DNA from 2 places in the Lachnoclostridium phytofermentans ISDg genome. Region 2 is predicted to be linked to the other one. Evidence: a T-box and tRNA genes for the amino acid it is inferred to sense, from the RefSeq annotation. Region 2 holds a T-box; the other holds one or more tRNA genes.
What was found. The T-box of region 2 lies ahead of CPHY_RS02605 (valine--tRNA ligase). A T-box ahead of a tRNA ligase gene usually reads a tRNA of that ligase, here a tRNA-Val.
Positions count from the first base shown of each region.

Region 1: it has a tRNA-Val gene. The T-box ahead of CPHY_RS02605 (valine--tRNA ligase) is inferred to sense a tRNA for this amino acid. The anticodon was not compared.

Region 1 is NC_010001.1:450,568-460,632, reverse strand. Features, by position in the region: gene CPHY_RS01990 (sensor histidine kinase) at 1-288, opposite strand, end outside; gene CPHY_RS01985 (ABC transporter permease) at 402-1,226, opposite strand; gene CPHY_RS01980 (ATP-binding cassette domain-containing protein) at 1,219-2,139, opposite strand; gene CPHY_RS01975 (response regulator transcription factor) at 2,283-2,972, opposite strand; gene CPHY_RS01970 (DUF4914 family protein) at 3,228-5,105, opposite strand; gene CPHY_RS01965 (hypothetical protein) at 6,073-6,357, shown strand; gene CPHY_RS01960 (lysine exporter LysO family protein) at 6,360-6,959, shown strand; gene CPHY_RS21555 (DUF6774 domain-containing protein) at 7,131-7,706, opposite strand; tRNA gene CPHY_RS01950 (tRNA-Arg) at 8,319-8,392, opposite strand; tRNA gene CPHY_RS01945 (tRNA-Leu) at 8,441-8,526, opposite strand; tRNA gene CPHY_RS01940 (tRNA-Val) at 8,544-8,616, opposite strand; tRNA gene CPHY_RS01935 (tRNA-Asp) at 8,692-8,765, opposite strand; tRNA gene CPHY_RS01930 (tRNA-Ile) at 8,814-8,887, opposite strand; tRNA gene CPHY_RS01925 (tRNA-Thr) at 8,916-8,988, opposite strand; tRNA gene CPHY_RS01920 (tRNA-Glu) at 9,108-9,179, opposite strand; tRNA gene CPHY_RS01915 (tRNA-Asn) at 9,261-9,332, opposite strand; rRNA gene CPHY_RS01910 (23S ribosomal RNA) at 9,399-10,065, opposite strand, start outside.
Region 2 is NC_010001.1:596,772-606,836, reverse strand. Features, by position in the region: gene spoIIAA (anti-sigma F factor antagonist) at 1-348, opposite strand, end outside; gene CPHY_RS02615 (tetratricopeptide repeat protein) at 506-1,915, opposite strand; gene CPHY_RS21570 (hypothetical protein) at 2,006-2,200, opposite strand; gene CPHY_RS02610 (DUF342 domain-containing protein) at 2,670-4,073, opposite strand; gene CPHY_RS02605 (valine--tRNA ligase) at 4,206-6,884, opposite strand; T-box leader at 7,053-7,340, opposite strand; gene CPHY_RS02600 (hypothetical protein) at 7,409-7,843, opposite strand; gene CPHY_RS02595 (hypothetical protein) at 7,924-8,169, opposite strand; gene CPHY_RS02590 (VOC family protein) at 8,398-8,760, opposite strand; partial or broken gene CPHY_RS02585 (RNA-guided endonuclease InsQ/TnpB family protein) at 8,928-9,773, opposite strand; gene CPHY_RS02580 (MBL fold metallo-hydrolase) at 9,817-10,065, opposite strand, start outside.

The sequences.
Region 1 (10,065 bases), 150 kb from region 2:
CGGTGTGCGTATGTCATGAGATAGGTTTGTTATCAATTGTTTAAATGCCTCATCCTTCACTTCATACTCTACCTTAAGTTTTCTATGTCTTTGCATTAACTCATTCAATAAATCCAATAACTTCGAAACATCCTTCGACGGAACTAACTGTTCTAATCGCATATTAGAATTATTAGATAAGATAAAGGAAAGATTCTGGTTCCAAGTACGAATTTGCTTTTTATATTGAAGGACAGCAATGAAATATCCAACTGCAATACATAAAGCAATCACTATTATCCATGTCATCCTCTAACTTCTCCTCCTTTTCACTTATCTGTCCTTATTTTAATCCTTTCAACCAATAGTTTTAAGACCCTTCTATAAGCCTTTTAATCGATATTTTAATATTTGATTTTTACCTATCTCACATCTTGTTTTCTCATTAAGATAATACTGGAAATTCCAAATACAATTGTAACGACTAAGGATACCAAGATAGCTCTTGTATAGATTGTTGCATCATATGGTATCGGTAACAACTTCATATTAGTAGTGACTAAATAGTTTGAAAAAACGATATTTAATTTCAAACGATCCAATAGACCAGTTAATAATGCTAACATTCCAGAACAAATACAGATTCCAACCGCCATACTGATTGCCATATTTCTAGATAAATTACATAGAAAAATCACCAACATAACTAAAGCAAAATGAAGTAAATATTGGGTGAAAAAATAAGATGCAAACTCACTTATATTACCTAACCTAAAAGTATCGAGTAAAAGGGAGGAAGAAATTCCGATTAAAATAGCAGCACCTAACAAGGTAATCAATAGATAAATCGCCATACAAATAGCTTTTGAAATTGTAAAATAATCGCGATATCCTTTTCTGCTAATTACATTTTTAATATAACCACTGTTATGTTCTGAGCAGACAAAAATAATAGCAAATATGACAGCTACAACAGCTAATGATGCACCTCCAACGGATGAACTAAATAAGTCACCCAGTGTAAGTTCAATACTATCCACGTTCATCGGACCCGTACCTATTCCAACTATAACAGAATCCGATACATCCATGCCCTGATCGTATATATTTTTTAGGTTATCATTATTTAGTACAATCTTAATTGTTATTACCGATACAACAACAAGAATGAAAGTGATGAATAGAGTAACATAAAAGCTTTTACTGCGGAACATACGGTACAGATCCATTTTGATTGTTTTAAGCATGACTAACACCTCCTGTTAAATTGATAAAATAGGTCTCCAAATCATCATTAGCAACATGAAATGACGAGACCAAAACCCCATTATTACAAAGTGTCATATTAATGAGTGCAGGATTATCTAGATGCTCAAATACATAGATGGTTGATGGATTAATCACTTTATAATCTTTAATTCCTAATTTTTCTTCAAGAATTGTACATGCTTCCTTCACGCCAGTCAAGGTAATTTGTATACGCTCACTGCAACGCTCCATAAGCTCTTCACAGGTTAACTCCTGAAGGAGTACCCCCTTATCAATAATCCCATATCTTGTCGCTATCTTTGACAATTCTTCTAAGATATGGCTCGAAATAATGATTGTCATATTACGCTCTTTATTTAACCGTTGAATTGTATCTCTCACTTCAACAATCCCTTGAGGATCAAGACCATTGATTGGCTCATCAAGTACCAGTAAGTCCGGATCTCCAATCAATGCCATACCAATTCCAAGTCTCTGTTTCATACCAAGCGAATAATTTTTTGTCTTTTTCTTATTTACATCTTTTAAGCCTATAAGCTCAATAATTTCATGAATATAATTATCATCCTGAATCCCATGACTGATACACTTCATCTTTAGATTTTCAAACGCAGTCATATTCGGAAATAATCCCGGTGCCTCAATTAAAACCCCAATCCTGGAAAATAGCTCCTTTTGCTTATTACAATCCGCACCAAATAGCTCTATATTACCTGAGGTTTGTTTTGCAAGTCCGCTAATCATTTTTAAAAATGTAGTTTTACCTGCTCCATTCCTACCGATAAAGCCATAGATATCACCTCGCTTTATCGTTAGGTTTACCTGATTAACAGCAGCATAATTTTTATACTTCTTTGTTAGAACGGATGACCTTAACAATATATCATTCATACTCTTCCTCCTCTTTCTCTCTGTTTCAATATTTCTGTTATAAAGCAATGTTCTTTTCAAGTATTATCTTAAAGAATCTTTATAAACATATCGCAAAGGAAAGTTAAAGAAATGGTAAAGATAGTATTTACTAAGTTTAAAGACTATTTACTGAGTTTAAATCCTATTCCCCAGACCGTATCAATATAATCGTCTTCTGTAACCTTTTTTAGCTTCATGCGGATATTACTGATATGAACATTGATTGTCTTATCCTCACCGATAAAGTATTCTTCCCATGCATAATTATAAATCTCCTGCTTACTAAACACCTTGTTTGGATGGAGAAGTAAAAGTTCTAATATCTTATATTCCTGTTTGGTAAGTGATATCAAATTTCCTGCTAATCTAACTTCATAAGAACTACGATTCAATAATAAGTCTTTATGAGAAAGACATTGATTTGTTTCATCCTGCGATTTTTCTATATTTCGATTTACTCGCCTAAGAGCTACTTCAATACGAACAAGTAATTCTTTTAATTGAAATGGTTTCGTAATATAATCATCTGCTCCGCATGATAGGACATCCACCTTACTATCCAGCTCGTCCTTTGCAGATAGCACAATAACAGGCGTCCGTTCTTTTTTATTGAACAGCTTTAAAAACTCTTCTCCTGACATGCCCGGTAACATTAAATCCAAAAGAATTAAATCAAACTCTGTCATGCCTACATTTAGCATGGCTTCTGTACCCGAATATGCCTGAACCACCTCATAACCAGCTTCCTCTAAGGCTTCTCTCAGCATGTTATTAATATTTAGATCATCTTCAACAACTAATATTTTTTTCATAAGACTCCCATTGATAAAGATTACTTTATTTTGTTTTATTCAGACTATAATAGCATGATTATAACAGAACTATAATTAAAAATGCAAAGAATATATTTATCTAAAACAAGGAAAGACATTCGCGAACTTTCCTTATCATGTTAAAAGCGAGTGCAAACGAAATCCTCCGAAAGCTGATTGGCTTCTCCTTAGAATATTCCATTTGCACCCGCTCTTTTAGGGTACCTATATTAAAACAGTAAAATAACTGTTTTATTAATATCTCATTGGCAATAAATCATTGTACTCTTGAACAGAAGCATCAGAAAGTAATAATTCAATTATCTTTCTACCCATCTCATGAAGTTCAGGAGTTAAGAATTTCTGTACTTCCTCCTTGAAGAAATCAAGAAGTATCTTAGAACCAGCATCATAGCCTTCGATACCAACTTCTTGCTGCATTTCTGGTTGTAAAAATGCCTTACGGATGTACTGACCATCTACCTTAAGTGATCCAAGTCCATATCCTAGAATTGAACAACGAGCTTCTACTAAGTGCTCTGGTTTAAATTTTGCACTACCTCTTCTAGCTATATACTCTCTTGCTACCCACTGTGGTACAAATCCAACTTCATAAGCACCGATGTGTTGATTCGGAATGAGTAAATAACGAGTATGACTTGAATTTAATATCTGCTCCATAAGAAGGTTTGCCTGCTCCACCATTTTACCAGTTGCAAATGGCCAGTAAGAACCAACACCTTCACTTGTCATACCTTCGGAAGAAGTAATACTTGGATTGTTATATCCTCTTGGTGCAACCAATCTCCATAACCAAGCAAGTGCTGGAGGTAAAATATGGAACATACCAAGAATACCATAAGAAGGGTTCTTCTTTGTACAAGCCGGTGTTCTAACACCAAAACTTCTAACATCAATTTCTACAGGCTCATCAATTACATTCGGAACCAAGCGTCTTGGAAGAACTACTCTTGGGTTTGGACAAGGTTTTCCATTAGAATCTAATGTATGTTCCCAAACAAGACAGGTAGAATTTGGCACACCTTGAATATTTAAAAATACCAACGGCTCTTGTGGATGAATAAAAATCTTTTCATGCTGAGGAGCAGTACCATAACTCTTAATATGATCACAACGTAAGAACCAACCTTGCTCTGCATCCTTAACAACAAGTTTCTTACTATCGTTTTGCATCCTTGGATGGCAAATTGCCATATCATCGGTAACAGGTCTTAATTCACATGATTCTGATAATTCAATAAATGTTTTCTCACCAGTTACTGTATTTTTACCAAGTAAAATACGACCATCCATCTCACGGTGAACATGCTCGATCATCTCACTCTTTCCACCGCCAGATGCACCTTCATGCATAATAACAATTTCATTGTCGTATGGGGTAATAACCTTAACAGTAGACGCGTGAACGGTTGTCCAACCTTCATTTTCACCAATGTTAAGTAAAACGCCGTAGATACCCTTCTTCGCACTTGGGCCTGGATATAAGTTATAGGAAAACAACTCATGAATTCCTGTTAAACGATTGTGAATTACAATTTGTTTACCATCAAAATGGGTATGACGGAATGGAGGTGCTAAGAAAATGACTGCCTTTGGATTGAAGTCCTCCGATATGTCATGCATACTGGTAAAGCCCTGTAAATCTGCAACAGCACAAGCAAAAAATCCCGCATTTGCTGGAGAAACCAATAAGGTATCATAACCATATTCCTCACCACCGGACTTAAAAGCAAACACAATAAGCTTTTGCTTTTTTAACCATTGGAATGTTTCCTGACGAAGTGGCTCAAAATCTTGATTGTAAACATCATCGTACTTAGGCTTGTCTGTATCATTTTTATCGGCAACTAATAGACAATCTGGGTCACGTCTACGCATATAGTCGTCCGGATAATTTACTACAATACCATTTTTACAACGAGTAACCGTTGCTTCTACAATGTTGCCCTTGCCCGGTACATCATAAGCCACCTCATAAGTGTCCACATCTTCTCCACCAAAAGCCATATGTATCAGCTCCTTCTTCGAACGTGGATAGTATACGTGTTTGCTCTCGGTTAAGATATCCCTGATATAAGATGGCAAATTCCACTTTTCCTGATTGATTTTCATAGCAATCCTCACTTTCTTCCTGTCTTTTTATATAAAAATATAATTCAAGATGTTATCTCTTATATATTTTTAGCCCTTATTTAATTATTCCTACCTCAGAATTGAACTATACATTCATTGGCTCGCATAAAAAAATGACGAAAGGTCCCTACGTTTTTAAAAAAGCCAATATCAAAGAAACCTCTGATATTGGCTTACTTACAACTTAGTTTAACTATTTGTATCGTCATCCATATTATGAAATATTAAACCAACTTTTTCTTAGGAGATTAAATGCCTAACATCCTTAAAAAAGCCTTAAGAAGTCAAATAAAGACTTCGTTAATAAATTATCTAATTCTAGTTTAAATTTATGATAATATTTCCTAATCCTACCAAAGTTCAATTGAATTACATTCACTTATACAAAATTTAATGCAGCTAATTATAATGAAAAACCTGTAAACATACTGTTTGCAGGTTTTAAATTCAAGTAATATAATCTAGTAAGTAACCTGTTAGGAATTTTGTCATTACACGTAATCTGTACCAATGTCGGATACGGTTTAATATATCACAAACAATTTATAAAGTCAAGATTCATAGCTATTTCCTAGCAGATAAAAATTATCCAGTAGTATTGATAGAAGCATCAAAAAATCAAAACTTTCTCGTAGTTTTATACGCTAATTCGTCAAAGTGTTGATGTATTTATCTAAATTTTAACTTCTTAGTACTCAAAGTTCTAATTTTAATAGGATTCATTTTTAAAATTTATATAGAAGCACCAAATTATAAGCAAGTACTGTTTATATCTTTCGTATCATTCGTTTCTCTTGCTTGAAGTTAAAATATTTGTTATAGTATATACGTTTGTATTAGGATTCGTGGGCTTTAGAGAGGTTAAAATTCTCTATTCTTATCCATATCATTATCTGTTCTTGATTTTTTCTAAAAGAGGACTTTATTATAGAAGGGAGGCTATATTATGGATATTCTCATTATTATGGGAATTGGAATTTTCATTGGATCAAGGTTTTTTCCAGAGAAACATAAAAAAAAGAATGAAAAAATGCAAATAGTATGCACCATTTTAATTATTTTTTCTATGGGGGTTATGCTTGGTAAAAGAGAGCATTTTCTTCAAGAGATATCAACACTTGGTTTAACTAGTTTTCTATACTTTTTTATTCCAACAGTCTTTTCTACTTTAATTGTTTACTTATTAACCAGATTATTTATGAAAAAGAAACTAAAAGAAAAGGAGGACTAATTATGGTTCTACTTACCGTAATTGCCCTGTTAATAGGAATTGTTTATGGATTATCCGGCATTGATATAACAATCATTAATTTTGTTACAGAACATACTCATTATATCCTTTATTTACTTATGTTTTTAGTAGCTATCAGCATCGGATTAAATCGTGGCATTATACAGAAAATTAAAGAATATCATGTTAAAGTTTTTATTATTCCTTTTGGTATCATAATTGGATCGTTACTTGGAGGTATTATTTGTAGTTTTATCACTGGAATCTCTATGAACACCAGTACAGCTATGGCAAGTGGATTAGGTTGGTATAGCTTATCTGGTGTTATGGTAAGCGAGTTCGCAGGTGCTTCGTTTGGTAGTATTACTTTCTTAAGTAATTTAATGAGAGAAATATTTTCTTTCTTTAGTATCCCACTCATAGCAAAGTATTTGAATTTTCCAACCTGTATAGCTCCTGCAGGAGCTACCAGTGAAGATACTACCCTACCTATGTTAATTCGATATACCAATGAAGAAACCGTAGTATTATCTGTAATCAATGGTATTATTTGCTCAGCAGCAGTACCAATACTCATTAATCTCTGCTATCAGATTTTTTAAATTATTTTTGAGCAAAATATTTTATATATAATTTTTACTCATGATAGACATTGATGTGAATTAATGTCTATCTAATTTACTTAATAAGTATACTTCTAAGAATTATGTACATATTCCTTCTTGTAATTTATTTATAAAGGTCCGAATCGAAATTGCATTCATCCTATCATTCTATTTCTTGTTACTATGATTAATATCCTCTGACATATCAACGATTTTATTATCGCCCATCTTCATAGAATTATCATTTTTAGTGAATGTAGCTTTCATATTACTACTCCCACTAGTCTTCATTTCGGAGCTTTGTTCTCTTTTTACCGGTGTAATAACGTTTTTCTCATCACTGATTTGTTTTATACTACTACCGCTACTAGCGCTATTACCATTATTACTTTTACTGTCTTTATTATTTTTACCTACTTTATTACCATTACCGTCTTTATTACCTTTGTTACCTCTATTATCATTACTACCATTATTCTCGCTACTATTATTATTGTTACTATTATTATTGTTACTATTATTATTGCCGCTATTAGCATTACTATCTTTACTATTCTTCGCTGTGTTTGCGGCTTTCTTTTCGCAGATATCCTTACAAACCGCTCTACGTACCGCAATAGCATTAAGTGCATCACTTAAAAATAACAAGTCAGCTGCAAGCAATGCTAATTCGTTGTCATCAAGACATTCTGCAATTCGACATGCTACAGAGCTTATCAACAGTATATCAGTACAACTACTCATGATTATCACCTCGATATATTATATGTACTAAAGAAAGCGGGTAGTATTAAAGTTGTCCTTGAAGGTATTCGTAAGTAAATCTATGACTAACTAGTACAAGTTATGTCTAGTAAATATAATTTTATTTGGTTTATGACGGCAGAAAAAAATAGCCAATAAATTGTTGACTATCGAAATAACACAAGAAACTCCCTTAGAGAAATACTTACTGTTTTTCCCTTACTTATTAATTATAGCATACTATTTATGGTATACAAGAATAATAGGTTTCTAAATCTGAATATAGTGATTATGATAGCTAATTTTAAGTTAAACCATAAGGTTCTATTTAAATTATTGAGGGGTAAGCGTTTGGATTCTTAGACAAGACAGATTGATGATTATTATGATAATGAATTCTTTAAAATAGATAAATGAACAGTGGTATTTTAATATATTGGACGATTTTTTTAAAATATCTGTGACACATTTAAATAAAAATATCCCTGCATCTAGTATCTAGGGGTTCCTAAGAACCACACCACAACACCTGACACAAGGGTTTCCATTTTGATATGAGATCATGTCAATAAAATGAAAAAAGCCTGTAAACTCAGCATTTACAGGCACTAATGTACGTGACATGATTCGAACACGCGACCTTCTGGTCCGTAGCCAGACGCTCTATCCAGCTGAGCTACACGTACATAGTATGAAATTTTCATACTGATTATCTTTGAAAAATTCAAAGATAATGCCGGCGACCGGAATCGAACCGGTACGGGAGATTAGTCCCGCAGGATTTTAAGTCCTGTGCGTCTGCCAGTTCCGCCACGCCGGCATAACCTTTCGGTTGAATGGGACCTATAGGGCTCGAACCTATGACCCTCTGCTTGTAAGGCAGATGCTCTCCCAGCTGAGCTAAGATCCCAATTTAACTGGTCTTTATGACTCGATAACAAATACATATTGAGTATTTTTTGTCGTGTAATCTTTTCGATTACAACGACTCAGATGGGACTCGAACCCACGACCTCCGCCGTGACAGGGCGGCGCTCTAACCAACTGAGCCACTGAGCCAAATTCTTTTATTTCCTGTAAGATAATCCTTTGTATAATTATCTCTAGTGGACCTTCGGGGACTCGAACCCGGGACCGACCGGTTATGAGCCGGTTGCTCTAACCAACTGAGCTAAAGGTCCATGTCTTTTGAAAATCAAAAGCCATAAAAGCCGACGATCGGACTCGAACCGATAACCTGCTGATTACAAGTCAGCTGCTCTGCCAATTGAGCCACGTCGGCGTATTCACTTTACGTTTAATTGAGCCACGTCGGCACAATGTTCAATAGAGTATCTTTTTTTCACAAAGATAAGACCGATAGTAGCTTTCACCACTTTAGTTAACTATCAATCTTACAAATGACTCCAAGGGGATTTGAACCCCTGTTACCGCCGTGAAAGGGCGGTGTCTTAACCGCTTGACCATGGAGCCGTGCTAATAATATTAACATATAATTTAATTCTTGTCAATTAACAATTTTATCATTCATATCATGGTTATTCTTGTTAATAACTCCCCGAGTTGGGCTCGAACCAACAACCCCACGGTTAACAGCCGTGTGCTCTACCATTGAGCTATCGAGGAATACTTCTACATTGTAATAAATGATGTTGACATTGTCAACTCAGAAAAAAGTTTAAACAAACCTTTTAGGTTAAGCCCTCGACCTATTAGTAACAATCAGCTACATGTGTTACCACACTTCCACCTTTGTCCTATCAACCTTATCGTCTTTAAGGGGTCTTACTAGCTTATGCTATGGGATATCTTATCTTGAGGGGGGCTTCACGCTTAGATGCCTTCAGCGTTTATCCCGTCCCGACTTGGCTACTCGGCCATGCTCTTGGTAGAACAACCGATACACCAGAGGTCAGTCCATCCCGGTCCTCTCGTACTAAGGACAGCTCCTCTCAAATATCCTACGCCTACGCCGGATAGGGACCGAACTGTCTCACGACGTTCTGAACCCAGCTCGCGTACCGCTTTAATGGGCGAACAGCCCAACCCTTGGGACCTACTACAGCCCCAGGATGCGATGAGCCGACATCGAGGTGCCAAACCACTCCGTCGATGTGAACTCTTGGGAGTGATAAGCCTGTTATCCCCAGGGTAGCTTTTATCCGTTGAGCGATGGCAATCCCACTTTATACCACCGGATCACTAAGTCCTACTTTCGTACCTGCTCCACCCGTCGGTGTCACAGTCAAGCTCTCTTATGCCTTTGCACTCTACGAATGGTTTCCAACCATTCTGAGAGAACCTTTGAGCGCCTCCGATACCCTTTCGGAGGCGACCGCCCCAGTCAAACTCCCCGCCT
Region 2 (10,065 bases):
TGCTTCCTGCATATCCTGGTAACGGTTCATAATCTTATATAAACCAGAGAGTCTTAAAATTCGGTCAATTCGGTCAGAAACCCCAATTACAGCAAGGGTACCGCCCCCAACATGAAGCAATTTCTTATAGCGTCCCATAATCACACCAATGCCAGAACTGTCCATAAAGGATACTTTATTAAAATCAAATATAACATTTTTCACATTTTTTTGTTCAATCAGCTTGTCCGCTTGCTCCCTGATAAAAATGGCACTATGGTGATCTAAATCCTCCTTCATATGAATAATGAGCGTAGACTTCCGAATTTCAAAATCTGCACAACCTACTTTTTGATAATCCAACCACATAAATTCGTCCTTAGAGTTCATACATAAAATCGTTCCTTTCCATATTTGTAATTTTTTTACATCTCGTACTCAGAAAAAAAGACACTCCGTTCCGAAATGTCTTTTTAAATCTTTTATCTGTATGCAACCAAATAATCAGTTGCCAATCGTTTCTTTCTTATTCTAAATCATTTACACGTTGCTTTGCATACTTAGCCAGCGAAGAATTTGGAAAACTTTCTAGCATCTGGTTATAATACGCTTTTGCTTCCTCGTACTGACCTAACTCTTGTTCCGTCTTACCTAAATAATATAGTGTATTGTCATCTGGATCACCAAAAGAATAAGCCTGCGTTAACAATGTTAATGCTTTTTCATAATCTTTCTTTTCAAATGCCGCTCTCCCTTGCTGATATGCTTCTTTAGCTGCAATCGGAGATACCTTTTCCTTTACCATTTCAAATAATTTAACGGCATCTTGATTTTCCATCTTAGAAGGATCCACTTTCGATAATAAATCAGCAACTTCCATCGTATTTTCCGGTGTTAAACTATTGGTTGATTCTAATTCCATATAACGATATACTGCACTTAAAATACTATCGTACATTGTTTTATCGTATTCTGGAATATCAATATTATCTAATTCCTTCTGCTTGTCTGCAAGTTTTGCTTTTAAATCTTCCACTTCTTTTTCACTAGAAGTAAGTTTGGTACGATATACTAAAAGATCGCTATCAAAATCACGTTGTTTTTGCAAATATTCACTCTGCGCATTTTTCTTTACAGTTGGAACAATTAAGAAAAAGAGTACAGAAACACCAATAACAACACCTAAGATAAGATTAATAAAGAGCCATACATTCGGCTTTTCTTCCCTATAAGATGAAATTGGAGATAATGGTTTACCTAGCGGATCTGGATTTACTTCTCCATCACTCCAATATGGTGTAGAGGTAGTTTCTCCACCGCTTACCAACTGATTTAACTCGCTTAAGTAACGTAATGTAGTAGTATTCGCTAAATCTATCTTATTTGCTTTAACTAAGCACCTTCTTGCACGTTCAAATTCATTATTCTTCATATAAATCAATGCTAATAATTGAAGTGCACGAATAAAGTGCGGATTTAAATTGATAACTTTTTTTAGTTGAATAATTGCCAGATCATCGCTACCTTGCTTTGCGGAATCTAATGCAATATTATACTTTTTTATAGCTTGATTCATCGAATCCAATTTCGTTGGATTCGCCTGCACTGCACCAATATAGACATCGGCATCGTTGTCTTTTGCCTGGAAATGTTTACTAATAACCCATTCACTTAATGCGGCTACTGTTTCTCCCATCTCAAAGAACACAAGTCCGAGGAGATTTCTAGCATTGGTATTTCTCTTATTCATCTCCAAGCTTTTCTTTAACATGATTATAGCTCCGGTCAAGTCTCTAACCTTTGCTTTTTCTAAACCACGATTATAATAAGTATTGGATAATCGGTCAGTTTTTCTTACGATCGTTAAATCTTTCCCGCAAAATTCACATCTGTTTCTTCGAACTGCGACCACATTGCCGCACTTTGGACAATTCATCGTATTCCCCCCATGGTCCGCTTGTTTCCTGGCAGCAACTCTTCTTGCTCGTCCAGCTAATGACTTTCTGTCACGTTCGTATAAAATCCTCTATCCTTTTTTCTCATTTAGAATAGATTCTATCATGTCTGTGATATCCGTTAAGTCATTATTAAAAATTGCCTCTTCCGCTTGATCTACTTCAAGACTCGGCTGAAATTTTGCTATTTCTTCATCAAAATTAATCATAGGATACCTCTTTTCAATAGAACATTGACTTTCATCTAATGCATACAATTTCTGCATTATAGTACTATCATACAGACAAGAACGCGAAAAATCAAGTGTTAGTATAAAAATAAAAAGCTATTTTCACACTTTTTATTTATAGCAGCATTACATCTGTTTACAGATGTAGAATGCATTGGGGAAAATGTGAAATAACAACGTTCTTTCACATAAAAGTTTGTGCCTGCGTAATCCTCGGCACAAACTTCGAGCCTACTAAGAAAACATGAATAATCCAAGTACTAAGTAAACGTAAATATTCCAACTACTAAGCAAACATAAATATTCCAACTATAAGCAAACATAAATATTCCAACTACTAAGCAGACATAAATATTCCAACTACTAAGCAAGCGTAAATATCCAGACTACGAAGCAGACATGTTTCAAATGTGAAAATAAAAGAATTTTCCCACTTTTTCTTTATTATAGTATACTTGTCCATGAATGCAATCTATTTTCATCGCAAAATATTACAGCAATCGTATTATATGAAAGGAATCATATCGATATCGTCACCATTTCTTAGGAAATAAGATGAAACAATTTCCTGTTTAATTCCCATGGATAAACCATTAATAGCAAGTTTACAACCTGGATAAATCATCTTGTTGACAATAATTTTGGCACTTTTACTATTCTTTATAAAGTCCATTAAGTCACTCCACTCATCCACCATCTCTGCTATCTCTGAATTAATATTAATCTTCGTTCTTAATAACCTCATCTTTTGATCTCGTAATGGACTAATGACATCCGGAAGTTCTCGTTCATTTATCATGGCAATTGCAGCCTCTACCTGTGAAAGACGCTCTTTTAACTCACTGATTTTTCTTTCAAGATATGCGAATTTTCTATGAAAAGACCTACGTACTCCAACAACTAATTCTGTATTAATGTGAGTATGATTTCCAATAATTGATGCAGTTATTTTTCTTCCTGCATACGCACTCCCTCCAAGCAATATTCCTCTTCTTCCTGTTACTATGATTTCATTGCCTGCAGTCATAGTGCAGTTCATAATCGTATTGGCTGTAATATTTTCTTTTGCCTTCATCTCTACTTGTTCAAAGAATTTACCAGAGATAGAGCCTCCGCAAGTTATACTACCTTTCCCAGCTCCTTGCATCCCATTTTCTAAGATAACATTTTTACCTGCTCGAATGGTTGCACCTTCTACATGTCCTCGAACCACAATACTTCCTTCTGATTCCACTACTTTACCTGAAGATATATCACCGTATATCATCAGATCTCCTTTAAAATAAATATCTCCTTGTAGATAATCAATATTTTCTTTAATCTCCAGTACATTACTTATTGTGATTCGGCCTTCTGAAACTTCAATTTTGCCCGTAATAAGTGCTGTATAAATAAGGCGATCATCTGATAATTTAAATCCTTTTCCTTTTAACGGCGGAAGATCTCTACCTATATTCCCATACCGAATGCTTCCGCATACATCAATACCATTGCTTCCTTGAATAGCTTTATGATATCTTACTATAATTTCTCCCTGAGAAACAGTAACAATTCTGGTCATAGCAAAATAATCCACTGAACCATCTTCTAGGATTCTTGGTTTTGTATCAACTCTGGTATCAAAAAAATAGACAAAATAACCGTCCTTTCCGTCAACTTCCTCCTTTCCCTTTGCTATTAGTATCTCTTTCCCATAGCAAGGTTTCTCGCAAAGCTTGTTAACTACTTCTTCGTCGATTCCATATATAACATGATGGAATCGAAGTATTTCATAAATCATCTCTTTCGTGTATCGATCTTTACCTACTGGAGCATAAAGAGTAATATATGCTTCCATTTTATCATAGCGAAGATCCACTTTTGTCTTCTTGTACATTAATTCTTTGGTTGGTCTTGACCAATCACTCATGAATAGCACCCCCAAGTACTTTCATAAAATACAATATGAATATCGGTAAAGATAGAAAAAAGCATCAGAGTTTTTACGAATGTTTCGTAAAACTCTGATGCCTAATTTCTATTTTACCGTAAAGGGGAAATATTATTTCTTAAAATGAGCTAAACGCTCCTCTACCTGAGCCATCATGGAAGCATATTTCTCCAACTTCGCTCTTTCCTCCGCTAATTTCGCTTCTGGCGCTTTGCTTACGAAGTTTGGATTAGCAAGCATACCATTAACACGCTTTAACTCACCAGCTAAACGGTCTTTTTCTTTGCTAAGACGCTCGATTTCCTTCTCAATATCAACAAGATCAGCAAACGGAATATAAATAGTAGCTGTTGCAGTAACAATCGAAACCGCATCAGAATCAATTCCATTCTTATCGCTTTGGATAACGATTTCACTTGCATAGCCTAAGGAAGCAAAGAATACTTTACTGTTAGCAAAGATTTCTCTAACCTTCTCGCTATCAGAAACTACGATTACCTTAGCTTTTCTGCTTGGTGGTACATTCATCTCTGTACGAGCATTACGAATTGCCTTAACAGCCTCCTTGATAATCTCAACAGCTTCCTCTTCCTTAGCAAAGTTAAATTCTTCTTTATACTCTGGCCACTTGGAAATCATGACGGACTCATCCGCGGAGAGTCTTCCTTCCATTTCCTTTAAAGTACAGAAGATTTCCTCTGTAATAAATGGCATGTAAGGATGAAGTAATTTAAGTGCAGAATCTAATACAGTTCTTAATGTATAGATTGCTGCAGTCTTTGTTGCTTGATCATCACCATATAATCTTGGTTTTACCATCTCAATATACCAGTCACAGAACTCTTCCCAAATGAAATCGTAAACTTTCTGTGCCGCAATACCAAGATCAAACTTTTCAAGATGTTCTGTTACATCCTTCGTTAATGTATTTACCTTAGAAATAATCCACTTATCAGCATCCGTTAAAGTAGACATATCCACAGAATCAACCTTAGCATCCATTCCTGCTTCTTCCATCTGTTGCATATTCATCATGATGAAACGGGAAGCATTCCATACCTTATTAGCAAAGTTTCTTGCTGCTTCCACACGTTCCATATAGAAACGCATATCATTACCAGTTGCATTTCCAGTGATTAACATAAAACGAAGCGCATCTGCACCATACTGTTCGATAATCTCTAATGGATCAATACCATTTCCAAGAGATTTACTCATCTTTCTACCTTGAGAGTCACGAACTAAACCATGGAATAATACAGTTTTAAATGGCTTTTCGTTCATTTGCTCGTATCCTGAGAAAATCATACGGATAACCCAGAAGAAGATAATGTCGTAACCAGTTACTAAGACATCAGTTGGATAGAAATACTCTAAATCTTCTGTTTTTTCAGGCCAGCCAAGGGTTGAAAATGGCCATAACGCAGAACTAAACCAAGTATCAAGAGTATCTGGGTCCTGTGTAAAGTGGTCATGGCCACATTCACAAGTGGTTGGAGTTGTCTTAGAAACAACAACCTTACCACACTTATCACAATAATAAGCTGGAATACGATGTCCCCACCATAACTGACGGCTGATACACCAGTCACGAATATTGTCAGTCCAGTTAAAGTATACTTTTTCCATACGTTCTGGAACTAATTCGATATCTTTATTCTTTACAGCCTCTACTGCTGGCTTAATTAATTCATCCATCTTAACAAACCACTGCTGCTTGATTAATGGCTCTATGGTTGTGTTACAACGATCATGAGTACCTACATTATGAGAATAATCCTCTACTTTCACAAGTAAGCCCATCTCGTCTAATTCTTTTACAATTTGCTTTCTTGCTGCATAGCGATCCATACCTTCAAACTTGCCACCATTTGCATTAATCGTAGCATCATCATTCATGATATTGATTTCTGGAAGGTTATTTCTCTTACCAACCTCGAAGTCATTTGGGTCATGTGCTGGTGTAATCTTAACAACGCCTGTTCCGAAATCCTTCTCAACATAGCTATCTCCGATGATTGGAATCTCACGGTCAACAAAAGGAAGCTTTACCTTCTTGCCAATAAGGTGCATGTAGCGCCCATCTTCTGGATGAACTGCAACTGCGGTATCACCAAGCATAGTTTCAGGTCTAGTGGTTGCAAAACAAAGATATTCGTCAGTACCTACTACTGGATATTTAATATGCCAGAAATGTCCTGCCTGATCTTCATACTCAACCTCAGCATCAGAAATAGAAGTATGACAAACTGGACACCAGTTGATAATACGGGAACCTTTATAAATCATTCCCTTTTCATACATCTTTACGAATACTTCCTCAACTGCTTTGGAGCAGCCTTCGTCCATTGTAAATCTTTCTCTATCCCAGTCACAGGAGGAACCAAGTTTTTTAAGCTGTCCGATGATACGTCCGCCGTATTCGTCTTTCCATTCCCATGCTCTCTTTAAGAAGCCTTCACGGCCAAGCTGGTCTTTATCGATGCCTTCCTTCTTTAAAGCCTCGATAATTTTTACTTCTGTTGCAATGGAAGCATGGTCTGTACCTGGTTGCCAAAGTGCATTAAATCCTTGCATTCTCTTAAAACGAATTAAGATATCTTGCATCGTATTATCTAGTGCATGACCCATGTGAAGCTGTCCAGTAATGTTTGGTGGTGGAATCACAATCGTAAATGGTTTTTTGGTCTTATCAACTTCGGCATGGAAATATTTTTTCTCCAGCCATTTCTCATACAATCTGCCTTCTATGTCCTTAGGATCATAGGTCTTTGCTAACTCTTTCTGCATAAGAATCTCCTTTCTTATCTTAAAAAATTAAACTGAATTTTCTAATAAATAGATTAAACTCAATATTTAGTTGTTCATAAAGTTACTCTAAAAGTATCCTTTGGTGGTTTCTTGTGAAAAAATTCAACTAACAAAACTTTTCAATTGCACAAAAAAAGGTCCCTCGCCGATAAGGACGAAGAACCGTGGTACCACCTTAATTTGTGAAAAGAAACATTTCTTATCTTGTCGCCAATTGTGACAGTAAGAATTTTTCTAATATTCACCTTTTTCGCATTTCATATAAAACGCTCGTCTATAACGGGACTTCCCGGCATTTCCTACACGCTACTTAAAGTTTCAGAAACACTGTTCCGGAGCTACCTTCGATAAGCACTACTTGAAACAACCTCACAGCCAATGGATTGTTATCTCTGACAAGGTTACTTATGTAATCCTCTCCATCACTACATTTATCCTATATTTTTATATTTCTTATCATATGCAAACTTTTAAAAATTGTCAAGGCTTTTTCATTTTATATTCTAATGAACATTAAGCTCGTTTAGTATATCACAATATAATTCAATGTTAATTAGATTTTGTCTAAATAATCCAAAATTAGAAGCTTTTAATTTATTTTTACATGCTAATATCTTGTTATCCATAGAAATTACTTTTTCTGCTTCTTCATTTGTCTGCAAACAATAATTTATCCCATTCAAATCAGTATAGACATACTCATTACTACTTTCTAGTTGAGAATCAGAAATTCTTTCTTTTGTATTTAAGATTTCATTTCGTTCCTTGATTAACGAAGAAGCATCATCACAAATAGAAATGATCTTTTCATTTGGAACAGGATGTCTTCCAGTATAATCACCGGTGCACCAATATGTTTCATTTATTTCATCATATGACAAAAAGAAAATCCATTGTTCACCTTTGTTCATTGGTGTCATATCACTAAATGTAATCAACTTATCTTGATTTTCATCGATACCATATCGCTGTGATATTTTAATAGTATTGCCACTCGTATTCCCTTTTAATACTTTTCCTACCGATATGAAATTGTAGAGATCATATCGGTAATAACATTCTTATTAAATTCATTACTAAAAGAATATTCTATTAATTGTTCTGTATCCTGACAATACTCACCTATGACTACCAAATCTGAAGCATTCATCAATTCTGTTAAATTATGATAAACTACCCTATCAACTTCCATATGAATAACTTCAATATCTTCATGTGCTCTATTATTCCGTTGTATAACATAACCTGCAGTACACAATATCATTATGGAAATAATAACTCCAATATTTTTTTCATTGCTATACTCCATTTAACTTTTAATTATCTTCATCATGTGTAATCTCAGTTGCTATAACACTTTATTGAACAAGAAAATCCTTGATTCATTACTGCAAGTGGGAATCCATTGTATAAATTTTCACTTTCGAATAGTGATTAACATGATGAGAAATATAAAAGCATAGTCTACTTCGAGAATAGATGGAAATAACTATTATTTTCCTGGAACAACCTCTAACCAATAACCATCAGGATCTACAATAAAGTAAATGCGCATTGCTTCGTTTTCATAAATCACACAGTCCATTTCTTTATGCTTCTTTAAAGCTGCTTCGTAATCATCTACAACAAATGCCAAATGGAATTCATTTTCTCCCAAGTTATAAGCTTCCGTACGATCATGAAGGTAAGTTAACTCAAGGCAATGTGTAGTACTTCCATCTCCTAGATAAACTAAAGTAAAGTCTTTCGATTCATGTCTTTTAACTTCCTTTAATCCTAGTGCTTCCTCATAAAATGTTAGTGATTTTTCTAAATTTAATACGTTAAAATTATTATGTGCAAATTTGAAATTCATATAATCCTTATCTGCCACTCAAAATATGGACAAATCTACCCATATCGAGATTATTCCCTGTTTAACGTGTCTGATTTGGTGATTGGTTATAATACACTACTCTCATTTGCTATAACACTCCGAGGGCGTAAATTCCCCAAATAGCCTTGGGTACATACTTACAGTAATTATGCTATCTTGTAAGTTTTTGCTTCTCTAAGATTAATACTAGCTTGTAAATCCCTATCAATTACTAAACCACACTCTTTACAAACATAAATTCTGTCAGAAAGTTTTAAGTCTTTTTTGACATTTCCACAACATGAGCAGAGCTTAGAAGATGGATACCATCTATCTACTATTCTAAGTTCAATATCGTTTTGTTTACACTTGTTGGTAATTTTTGTTCTGAACTTATAAAACTTTTGCCCAGCAACTGCTTTTGATAAGTGGCGATTTTTCATCATTCCTTTTACATTCAAATCTTCAATAGTTATTGAACTTGGTTTTTGTCCAACTATTTCAGACACACATTTATTAATGTAATCAGTGCGAATGTTCGCTAATCTTTGATGAAGTCTTTGTACTCTGACTATTTGCTTATGAATATTCTGTCTAGTGGTTTCTCCTTTTCCAATTTTATTTTGTTTTTTAAGACATTCATATTTCCTTGAAAGCCTTACTTGTTCACGTTTTAACTTCTTTTCTAATTTCTTTACTCTTGAAGTCTTATTGATGTTCTTCTTAACTATTTCATTACTAAAAATGACAAAAGCTTTTATTCCTAAATCTAGTCCTAATGGCTCTGCTTTAGGCAAGGAGTTCTTAACTTCTTCTATTTCACAAACAATTGAGATATAATATTTTCCTGCTTGTTCTGTGACCGTACCACTAATGACGTTTGCATTGGCCTTGATATATCCAAATTCTTTAAGTCTAACCCATTTAAGTGTAGGTATATTAATTTTGTGACGTTCAATCTTAAAATCAGTTTTATTATTCTTTGGAAAATTTAAACCTACTTTAGACTTACCTGATAAATCTAATTGATATAGAAAGATTACATGTATTGATCTGTTAACACTCAAACACTTGCCCTGGTTCCATTACATCGAAAATCCTATCTCGATAATCTTTCGAAACTTCCATTTCCTTTAGTCTCTGTATTACATCTGGTTTTTCCCAGTAATGCATTGGAAATGCATTGATAACTTCAGCTTCCCGCATAACATGGTCAAATCCAAGATAAAATCTCTCTTCCTGTCTACCATCCAGCGGTAAAAATGCCAAATCAAGATGACGACCCTTTAATTTTTCAATTTCTGT